Linked DNA regions of Streptomyces venezuelae. The protein of the gene in region 1 interacts with the protein of each later gene in a pairwise test. Links are inferred from orthologs where the notes say so. Each region holds a gene or a part of one and is shown on either strand. Other genes may lie near its edges.

Evidence for each region. The genes of interacting proteins can lie anywhere in the genome.
Region 2: the proteins of rimP (region 1) and rpsL interact in binary tests that used the Escherichia coli proteins (3 or more experiments, as listed by UniProt). The link is inferred for Streptomyces venezuelae from one-to-one orthologs.

Annotation. Positions count from the first base shown.
Region 1 is NZ_CP029194.1:2,443,847-2,449,590, forward strand. What follows is about bases 185-2,982. They hold rimP (ribosome maturation factor RimP), read right to left. Parts: upstream 1,934-2,982; coding sequence 1,436-1,933; downstream 185-1,435. Other genes in these bases: DEJ46_RS10730 (YlxR family protein), read right to left, coding at 185-363; nusA (transcription termination factor NusA), read right to left, coding at 438-1,433; DEJ46_RS10745 (hypothetical protein), read left to right, coding at 2,103-2,693; DEJ46_RS10750 (ferritin-like domain-containing protein), read left to right, coding at 2,690-2,982. Outside these bases: more of DEJ46_RS10730, read right to left, coding at 82-184; more of DEJ46_RS10750, read left to right, coding at 2,983-3,106; DEJ46_RS10755 (aminoglycoside phosphotransferase family protein), read left to right, coding at 3,178-4,077; DEJ46_RS10760 (slipin family protein), read left to right, coding at 4,145-5,071; DEJ46_RS10765 (proline--tRNA ligase), read right to left, coding at 5,168-5,744.
Region 2 is NZ_CP029194.1:3,530,551-3,534,598, reverse strand. What follows is about bases 615-3,536. They hold rpsL (30S ribosomal protein S12), read left to right. Parts: upstream 615-1,850; coding sequence 1,851-2,222; downstream 2,223-3,536. Other genes in these bases: fusA (elongation factor G), read left to right, coding at 2,735-3,536; rpsG (30S ribosomal protein S7), read left to right, coding at 2,225-2,695; DEJ46_RS15745 (helix-turn-helix domain-containing protein), read left to right, coding at 1,012-1,461; DEJ46_RS15750 (WhiB family transcriptional regulator), read right to left, coding at 615-759. Outside these bases: DEJ46_RS15755 (hypothetical protein), read right to left, coding at 1-479; more of DEJ46_RS15750, read right to left, coding at 472-614; more of fusA, read left to right, coding at 3,537-4,048. UniProt on the Escherichia coli protein: With S4 and S5 plays an important role in translational accuracy. Interacts with and stabilizes bases of the 16S rRNA that are involved in tRNA selection in the A site and with the mRNA backbone.

The DNA.
Region 1 (5,744 bases):
CTCATCGAGTGCTCATCGCAATCTCGACCTACTTCCAACTCGCGAGGTACCTGACCGCACGGTGATCCGTGCCGTACTTCTTCACTGCGGTGCCGATGGCTCGACGTGGTGACGGAGTTCCGCTGTGTCGAGCGGGCCCTGGACCTTGAAGGCCCTGGGGAACGCTCGGCGGCGGACCGCCAGGTCGAGACAGACCACGGCGGGGTGCAGGTACGCACCCCGGCCGGGCAGCGTACCGCGATGATCCGGAACACACTCGTCCTTATTCACCACGATCCGCAGCAGATCGCTCTTGGCCGCTCGCTCCCGACATCCCACACAGGTTCGTTCAGGGCATACGCGGGCTTGCGTCCGGCCAGACACGATTAAGTCTACCTCCCCGTACCGACCTCACCCGTTCGGGGCAAGAATCGAACAACTGATGGCCAAAAACGGTCTCAGTCCTCCGGACCGGCCGGCTCGGTGTCCGGACGGATGTCGATCCGCCAGCCGGTGAGGCGCGCGGCCAGGCGGGCGTTCTGCCCCTCCTTGCCGATCGCCAGCGACAGCTGGTAGTCGGGCACCGTCACCCGGGCGGACCGGGCGGCCAGGTCGACGACCTCGACCTTGGAGACCCGCGCCGGGGAGAGCGCGTTCGCCACCATCTCGGCCGGGTCGTCCGACCAGTCGACGATGTCGATCTTCTCGCCGAGCAGCTCCGCCATCACGTTGCGGACGCGGCTGCCCATCGGGCCGATGCAGGCACCCTTGGCGTTCAGACCCGAACGGGTGGCCCGCACGGCGATCTTGGTGCGGTGACCCGCCTCACGGGCGATGGCCGAGATCTCGACGGAACCGTCGGCGATCTCCGGCACCTCCAGGGCGAAGAGCTTCTTCACCAGATTGGGGTGCGTGCGCGAGAGGGTGACGGACGGACCGCGGACACCGCGGGCCACCCGGACGACGTACGTGCGCAGCCGCAGACCGTGCGAGTAGTCCTCGCCCGGCACCTGCTCCTGCACCGGGAGGATGGCCTCCAGCTTGTCGTCCAGCCGGACCAGGACGTTCTTCGGGTCCTTGCCCTGCTGCACCACACCGGCGACGACGTCGCCCTCGCGGCGCGCGTACTCGCCGAACGTCACGTCGTTCTCGGCGTCCCGCAGTCGCTGCTGGATCACCTGGCGGGCGGTGCTCGCCGCGATCCGGCCGAAGTCCGACGGGGTGTCGTCGAAGTCCTTGGGCTCCTGGCCCTCCTCCAGCTCGGAGGGGTCTTCCTTCGCCCACACCGTCACGTGACCGGTCTGCCGGTTCAGCTCCACGCGCGCGTGGCGGCGGGCGTCGGGGGTGCGGTGGTAGGCGATGAGGAGGGCCGACTCGATCGCCTCGACCAGCAGGTCGAAGGAGATCTCCTTCTCATTCGCCAAGCCCTTGAGCAGCTTCACGTCGATGTCCACGGCTACGCCTCCTCTTCCTTCTTGTCCTTGCGGTTGAACTCGATCTCGACACGCGCCTTGGCGATGTCGGCGAACTCGACCCGGCGGGCGGTGGGCTTGCGCCCCTTCACGCCCGGCACTTCGAGGTCGAGGCCGTCCTCGTCCACGGCGAGGATCCGGGCGACGAACTCCTCGCCCGCGGCGAGCTGGAGCTTGGCCAGCCGGCCGGTGGCCCGCACGTAGTGGCGGTGCTCGGTCAGGGGGCGGTCGGCGCCGGGAGAGCTGACTTCGAGGACGTACTCGCCCTCGCCCATCACATCGGTCTCGTCGAGCTTCTCGGAGATCTCACGGCTCAGCTCGGCGCAGACGTCCAGCTCGACGCCCTCTTCCGAATCGACGACCACGCGCAGCAGTCCGCGACGGCCGGCCCGGGACACCTCGATCTCTTCCAGATCCAGGTCCTTCGCGTGGACGAGCGGCTCAATGAGTCCGCGCAGCCTGTCGCTCTGGGTGGTGCTCATCCGGGTGACTCCTCGGCCGCGTGTGCTGTTGTGGGTTTCGTCGCGTGTCAGACCAAAGGGTATCCGGTCCCGGAGGGTGTTGCCGTCCACCGCTCCGGGGCCCGCGGGTACGCTCGCCTGCGGTGATCTCGACGATCTTCGACGACGCACGACGGACGAGGGAGAGAGCGTGACGACGACGGGCAGGCGCGCACTCCTCAGGGCGGGCGCGGCGGCGGGCGCGGCGGCCCTCGTGGGCTGCACCTCCGACGCCGGCGGCGACGGCGGTACGAGGAAGCCGAGCGCCGCCCGACTGGAGGCCGAACGGGTGGCGCGCGCCGAGGCGGCGCTGCGGCTCCGCTCGGTGACCGCCGCGCGGGGCCTGCTGGAACGTTACGACGCGGTGCTCGCCGCGCATCCCGCGCTCGCGCCCCGGCTGACGCCGCTGCGGCGCTCGGTGGCGGCGCACGCGAAGGCCCTGGGCGAGGGCGGGACGACGGTGACCCCGGTGACCCCGGCGGCCGCGTCCCCCTCGGCCTCCGCGACGGTCTCCCCGTCGGCCTCCGCCGCCGCCTCCTCCGGCCCGAAGCCGCCGCCGGTACCGGTGCCCGCCGATCCCCGCGCGGCCCTCAAGGAACTCGCGGCGGCCGAGCGCGAGGCCTCCGACAGGCACACGAACGCCCTGGTCGCGGCCCCGCCCGAGTACGCGCGACTGCTCGCTTCCGTGGCGGCCGCGGGCGCCGCGCACGCCTACCTGCTGACCGAAGGAGCACCGGCATGAGCGCCCTCGACGCCGCCCAGGCGGCCCTGGCCGCCGAACACGCGGCGGTGTACGGATACGGGGTCGTCGGCGGCCGGATCGGTACGGCGCGCAAGGCCGAGGCCACCACCGCCTTCGAGGCCCACCGGGCCCGCCGGGAGGCGCTGCGCCGCACCGTGCGCGACCTCGGCGGCACGCCGGTTGCCGCGGCGGCCGCGTACGAGCTGCCGTTCCCGGTCGCCGACACGGCCGGCGCCGTACGGCTCGCGGCCGTCCTGGAGGACCGGGTGGCCGGGGTGTACTCCGACCTCGTCCGGGCCGGCCGGGGCCCGCTGCGGAGCGAGGCGGCCGCCGCGCTGCGGGAGGCGGCGGTCCGTGCCGTCCGCTGGCGCGGCCGCGACGTAACCTTTCCTGGGCTCGCCGAGCGGATGTGAGTCCGGCCCCGACCGGGCCGGCCGATCGTCGGACGGACCGTCAGACCGAACGTCAGAAGGACAACGCACGCATGGCTTTCGAACCGCCGCAGCGACTCGTACGAGCGCTCGGTGAGACGTACGGGGACACCGCGGCGACCGAGTGGCTCGGGCCGCTGCCGGAACACGCGCGGACCGTGCTCGACCACGCGTCCCTCGACGCCGAGCGGGTGATGGCCCCGGGCGGGCGGAGCAGTCTGGTCCTCCTCGTCCGGCGCCCCGACGACTCCCCCGCCGCGCTGAAGATCGCACCGCCCTTCGCCCGGCCCGAGCTGGAGCGGGACGCGCTCGCGCACTGGAACGGCTGGGGCGCCGTCCGGCTGCTCGACGAGACCCCGGACGGCGGGCTCGTCCTCGAACGGCTGCACCCCGAGGTGTCGCTGCGCTCCCTGCCGGAGGCCAAGGCGCTCCTGGAGGCCGCCGGGACCGTACGGAAGCTGTGGGTGGAGCCGCCGGCCGGACACGGCTTCGAGTCGGTGGCCGAGCGGACGGAGCGGCAGGCCGCGGCGATGGAGCCGTACCGCGCGGACCCGGCGGCCGGTGAGCTGACGGCGGCGGCGCTCGCCGCCCGTGAGGAGCTGGTGGCCGCCCCGGACGAGTCGCTGCTGCTGCACGGCTGTTTCCGCCAGGGCAAGGTGCTGGGCGGCGACCGCGCCCCCTGGCTCGCCGTCGGACCCGAGCCGCTCGTCGGCGAGCGCGCCTACGACCTGGCCCGGCTCGTCCGCGACCGGGTCGAGGACCTGGTGGGCGCGTCGGCGGGCGCCTCGACGGCCCGGCGGCGGGTGAACAAGCTGGCGGACTCGCTGGACATGGACCGGGAGCGGCTGCGCGGCTGGACGCTGTTCCGCGCGGTCGAGTCGGGGACGCGGGCGTTCACGGCGGGGCGGCGGCAGGACGCCGAGCTGCTCATGGAGTTCGCGAGCTGGCTGTAGGGGAATACCCTTCTTGTAACGTTCGCCGGTTCTCGGCGTACTGTCGGCTCGGCTCCAGGGGGCCGTGATGATCGAAGAGCTGCTGATGGCGGCCGCCGGCGCGGCCGCGGCGGTCGCGGTGTACGCGGGCGCGGCGGCGCGGGTCGTGAAGCAGTACGAGCGCGGGGTCGTCTTCCGCTTCGGCCGGCTGCGCCAGGAGATCCGCCCGCCCGGATTCACGATGATCGTGCCGGTCGTCGACCGCCTCCACAAGGTCAACATGCAGATCGTCACGATGCCGGTGCCCGCGCAGGAGGGCATCACCCGGGACAACGTCACGGTGCGGGTGGACGCGGTCGTGTACTTCAAGGTGGTCGACGCGGCGGACGCGCTGGTGCGGGTGGAGGACTACAAGTTCGCCGTCTCGCAGATGGCGCAGACCTCGCTGCGGTCGATCATCGGCAAGAGCGACCTGGACGATCTGCTGTCCAACCGGGAGAAGCTCAACCAGGGCCTCGAGCTGATGCTCGACAGCCCGGCGATGGGCTGGGGCGTCGCCATCGACCGGGTCGAGATCAAGGACGTGTCCCTGCCGGAGACGATGAAGCGCTCGATGGCCCGGCAGGCGGAGGCGGACCGGGAGCGGCGGGCGCGGGTGATCAACGCGGACGCGGAGCTCCAGGCGTCGAAGAAGCTGGCGGAGGCGGCCGCGGTGATGTCGGAGCAGCCGGCGGCGCTGCAGCTGAGGCTGTTGCAGACGGTGATGGCGGTGTCGGCGGAGAAGAACTCGACGCTGGTCCTGCCGATCCCGGTGGAGCTCCTGAGGTTCCTGGAGCGCGCGACACCGGCGGCCGGGGAAGCGGGCGAGCACGCGGAGGCGCTGTCGCCACCACCGCCACCGCCACCGCCACCGCTGAGCGAGGCGTATCTCAGGGGTCGGGCGGCCGCGATGGACGCGGTCGAGGACCTGACGGGCGCGTCGGTGGATCCGGTACCGCACGAGGACGTGACCTGAGCCCGTCACGGGCAGGCGGTACGCGTCCACGAGCAGCGCACGAGGGAGGGGCGGGGCCCGAGGCCCCGCCCCTCCGTCGTGTCATGTGCCCCGCGGTCAGGCGGTGAGGCGGGCGATCGCCTCGTCGACCGTGAGCTCCTCGCGCTCGCCCGTGCGGCGGTCCTTCAGCTCCACGACGCCCTCGCCGGAGCGGCGGCCCGCGACCAGGATCTTCGGGACGCCGATGAGCTCCGCGTCGGTGAACTTGACGCCCGGGGAGACGCCCGCGCGGTCGTCGGTCAGGACGCGCAGGCCGGCGGCGGCCAGCTTGTCGGAGACCTCCAGGGCCAGCTCGGTCTGGAGGGCCTTGCCGGCGGCGACGACGTGGACGTCGGCCGGGGCGACCTCGGCGGCCCAGCACAGGCCCTTCTCGTCGGCGGTCTGCTCGGCGAGCGCGGCCACGGCGCGGGTGACGCCGATGCCGTACGAGCCCATGGTCACGCGGACCGGCTTGCCGTTCTGGCCGAGGACGTCGAGCTTGAGGGCGTCGGCGTACTTGCGGCCCAGCTGGAAGATGTGGCCGATCTCGATGGCGCGGTCCAGCTTCAGGCCGGTGCCGCACTTGGGGCACGCGTCGCCCTCCTGGACGACGACGACGTCGACGTACTCCTCGACCTCGAAGTCACGGCCCGCG
Region 2 (4,048 bases), 1.1 Mb from region 1 along the record:
GGGTGGCCGGCGACGGCGTCGAGCAGTCCGACGATCCGCCGCAGCCGCTCGATCACCCCGGCGCGGCGCGGCCTCGGCAGGGCGAGCCGGGCGCAGACCGCCTCCTCCAGCTCCACCACACCGTCGGTGATGTCCCGGATGGCGTCGGAGATGTGGAGCCGGATGGGGGCGGCGCCGTGCCCGGGGACGGAGAGGCCGTGCCGCTGTTCGAGGAGCAGCGCCTCGCGCCGCTCCTCGCGGATCAGCTCGTCGCGGCCGGGATGCGGGGCGGTGGGGGCGGTCCCGGCGGGGGAGCGGCGGCCGGGCGCCAGCTCCTCGGAGAGCTCGGGGAACTGCCGTACGAGGGAGGCGGTCCAGAGGGTGATGTCCCGCAGTACGAGCTCGACGGTGCGGTCCGAGCGGTCGGCGTGCTCGGCGGCGGTGCGGTACGTACTGTCTGCGGGGTCCGTGCGGTCCGCGCGGTCGGTGAGGTCAGCCACGGCGGCGGCCCCCCGCCTTCGCGACGGCCTTCTCGACGGCCTTCGCGACGCGCTCCACGTCCGCGGCGCGGCCGTTGCGCCACAGGCGGCCCGCGCAGACGCCGTCGAAGTAGCTCTCGGCCGGGGCCACGGCCGCCTCGCACTCGCGGCGGACGGGACAGTCGGCGCAGGCGCGCAGTGCCGGGGCGGCGTCCTTGGGCCGACGGGCGAAGACGACGGACGGGGAGAGGCCGGCGCACGCGGCGGAGGCCTGCCAGGGGGACGGGTCGGTCGGGAACAAGAGGGTTCTCCACGGTCCGGGGCCACCGGGGCGTCCATGGGGCCGGTGGGGCTTCTGGGGCTCAGGGGGCCGGCGAGTGCGGCGGAGAGCAGCCTGACACGTTGCGTGCGAGCGCGCAACAAACTTGTGGTGACGCCCTGACCGGGTCTTCATCGATTCGACACTATTGCGTGCCCGAAAGCACGTAATTCCGTGCGCGCAAGCACGCTAAAGTGTGGGATCCGGAGGGTGGGGAGTAAGGGAGCGGTACACATGACCAGTCAAGGGCTCGACGAATTCGCGGGCTGGGTCGAAGGCCTGATGAGAGCGCGCGGATACGACATCGACAGTCCCCGCGGCGGCGGGAAGTCCCGGATCGCCGACGAGGCCGGGGTGCACCGCGCCGCCGTGACCCGCCTGCTCCAGCGGCAGAGCATGCCCGACCTGGAGACCATGCGCCGGATCGCCCCGCTCCTCGGGGTCTCCGTGCGGGACATGCTGATCCGGTCCGGCCGGGTCACCCCCGAGGAGCTGCCGCTGGCGGACGACCTCCTGCCGCCCGACGACTGGCAGCCGACCATGGAGGACTTCGCCCGCTGGCTCGGCGTGCCCGACGAGCGCCTGGGTGTCTTCGTCAAGGTCGTGAACCAGTTCCTGGAGCCCGACGAGGAGGGCCTGGAGGACGTCGCCGCCGTCGAGGCGCGGCGCACCGCGCGCGACTGACCGCCGCCGGCGCGGCGGTACGGGGCGGCCCACCGCGCCCCCGCCGCGCCCCGGTCGGTCCCCCGCGGCGCCCGGGCCGTGCCGCGGTCGGGCCCGGCCGCGCCCCGGTCGGGCTCCCGCTGCGGCTCCGCCGCGCCCGGCTCCGCGCGCGTGGCCATTTGTTTTGACCGGAGTCCGTGCGATAGGTACGCTCAAGCCTTGTGCCTGGGGTGTGCCTGGGCTCGCGTGCGTGTCTTCCGCCGCACAGCGAGTCCGTGAAACGGCCACCGTGATCCGCGCCGCCTTTTCCGCCTACGGCGGAGGTCCGCGAGATTCGACACACCCGACCGCGTGGGTCGGCGCGTGTTCCAGGTTAGTTTCACCGACGGCACACAGAAACCGGAGAAGTAGTGCCTACGATCCAGCAGCTGGTCCGTAAGGGCCGGCAGGACAAGGTCGAGAAGAACAAGACGCCCGCACTCGAGGGTTCCCCTCAGCGTCGCGGCGTCTGCACGCGTGTGTTCACGACCACCCCGAAGAAGCCGAACTCGGCCCTCCGTAAGGTCGCGCGTGTGCGTCTGACCTCGGGCATCGAGGTCACGGCCTACATCCCGGGTGAGGGTCACAACCTGCAGGAGCACTCCATCGTGCTCGTGCGTGGTGGCCGTGTGAAGGACCTGCCGGGTGTTCGTTACAAGATCATCCGCGGTTCCCTCGACACGCAGGGCGTCAAGAACCGTAAGCAGGCTCGCAGCCGCTACGGCGCCAAGAAGGAGAAGTAAGAATGCCTCGTAAGGGCCCCGCCCCGAAGCGCCCGGTCATCATCGACCCGGTCTACAGCTCTCCTCTTGTCACCTCGCTGATCAACAAGATCCTGCTGGACGGCAAGCGTTCCACCGCCGAGCGCATCGTGTACGGCGCCATGGAGGGTCTTCGTGAGAAGACCGGCCAGGACCCGGTCATCACGCTGAAGCGCGCTCTCGAGAACGTCAAGCCGTCCCTCGAGGTCAAGTCCCGTCGTGTCGGTGGCGCCACCTACCAGGTGCCGATCGAGGTCAAGCCGGGCCGCGCGTCCACGCTGGCCCTCCGCTGGCTCGTCGGTTACTCCCGCGCCCGTCGCGAGAAGACCATGACCGAGCGCCTCCTGAACGAGCTCCTCGACGCCTCCAACGGCCTCGGTGCTTCGGTCAAGAAGCGTGAGGACACGCACAAGATGGCCGAGTCCAACAAGGCCTTCGCGCACTACCGCTGGTAGTCGCAACCCACATCGAGACCGAGAGAAGACTGAGCCGATATGGCTACCACTTCGCTTGACCTTGCCAAGGTGCGCAACATCGGCATCATGGCTCACATCGACGCGGGCAAGACGACCACCACCGAGCGGATCCTGTTCTACACCGGCGTCTCGTACAAGATCGGTGAAGTCCACGACGGCGCTGCCACGATGGACTGGATGGAGCAGGAGCAGGAGCGCGGCATCACGATCACGTCCGCCGCGACGACCTGCCACTGGCCGCTCGAGAATGTCGATCACACGATCAACATCATCGACACGCCGGGTCACGTCGACTTCACCGTCGAGGTGGAGCGTTCGCTGCGCGTGCTCGACGGTGCTGTCACCGTGTTCGACGGCGTGGCCGGCGTCGAGCCCCAGTCCGAGACCGTTTGGCGTCAGGCGGACCGCTACGGCGTTCCGCGTATCTGCTTCGTCAACAAGCTCGACCGTACCGGTGCCGACTTCCTGCGCTGCGTCGACATGATCGTGGAGCGCCTCGGCGCGACCCCGATCGTCATGCAGCTGCCGATCGGCGCCGAGATGGACTTCCAGGGCGTCATCGACCTGGTCCGCATGAAGGCGCTTGTCTGGTCCGCCGAGGCCAGCAAGGGTGAGATGTACGACGTCGTCGACATCCCGGCGGACAAGCTCGAGCTTGCCGACGAGTACCGCGCCAAGATGGTCGAGACCATCGCGGAGAACGACGAGGAGCTCATGGAGCTCTTCCTCGAGGGCACCGAGCCCACCGAGGAGCAGCTCTACGCCGCCGTCCGTCGCATCACCATTGCCTCCGGCAAGGGTGGCGACACCACGGTGACCCCCGTCTTCTGTGGCACCGCGTTCAAGAACAAGGGCGTCCAGCCCCTGCTCGACGCGGTCGTGCGCTACCTCCCCTCGCCCCTGGACGTCGAGGCCATCGAGGGCCACGACGTCAAGGACGCCGAGGTCGTCGTGAAGCGCAAGCCGTCCGACGACGAGCCGCTGTCGGCCCTCGCGTTCAAGATCGCGAGCGACCCGCACCTCGGCAAGCTCACCTTCGTCCGGATCTACTCCGGTCGCCTGGAGGCCGGCACCGCGGTGCTGAACTCCGTCAAGGGCAAGAAGGAGCGCATCGGCAAGATCTACCGCATGCACGCGAACAAGCGTGAGGAGATCGACTCGGTGGGCGCCGGCGACATCGTCGCCGTCATGGGCCTGAAGCAGACCACCACCGGTGAGACGCTGTGCGACGAGAAGAACCCGGTCATCCTGGAGTCCATGGACTTCCCGGCCCCGGTTATTCAGGTCGCCATCGAGCCCAAGTCCAAGGGTGACCAGGAGAAGCTGGGTGTC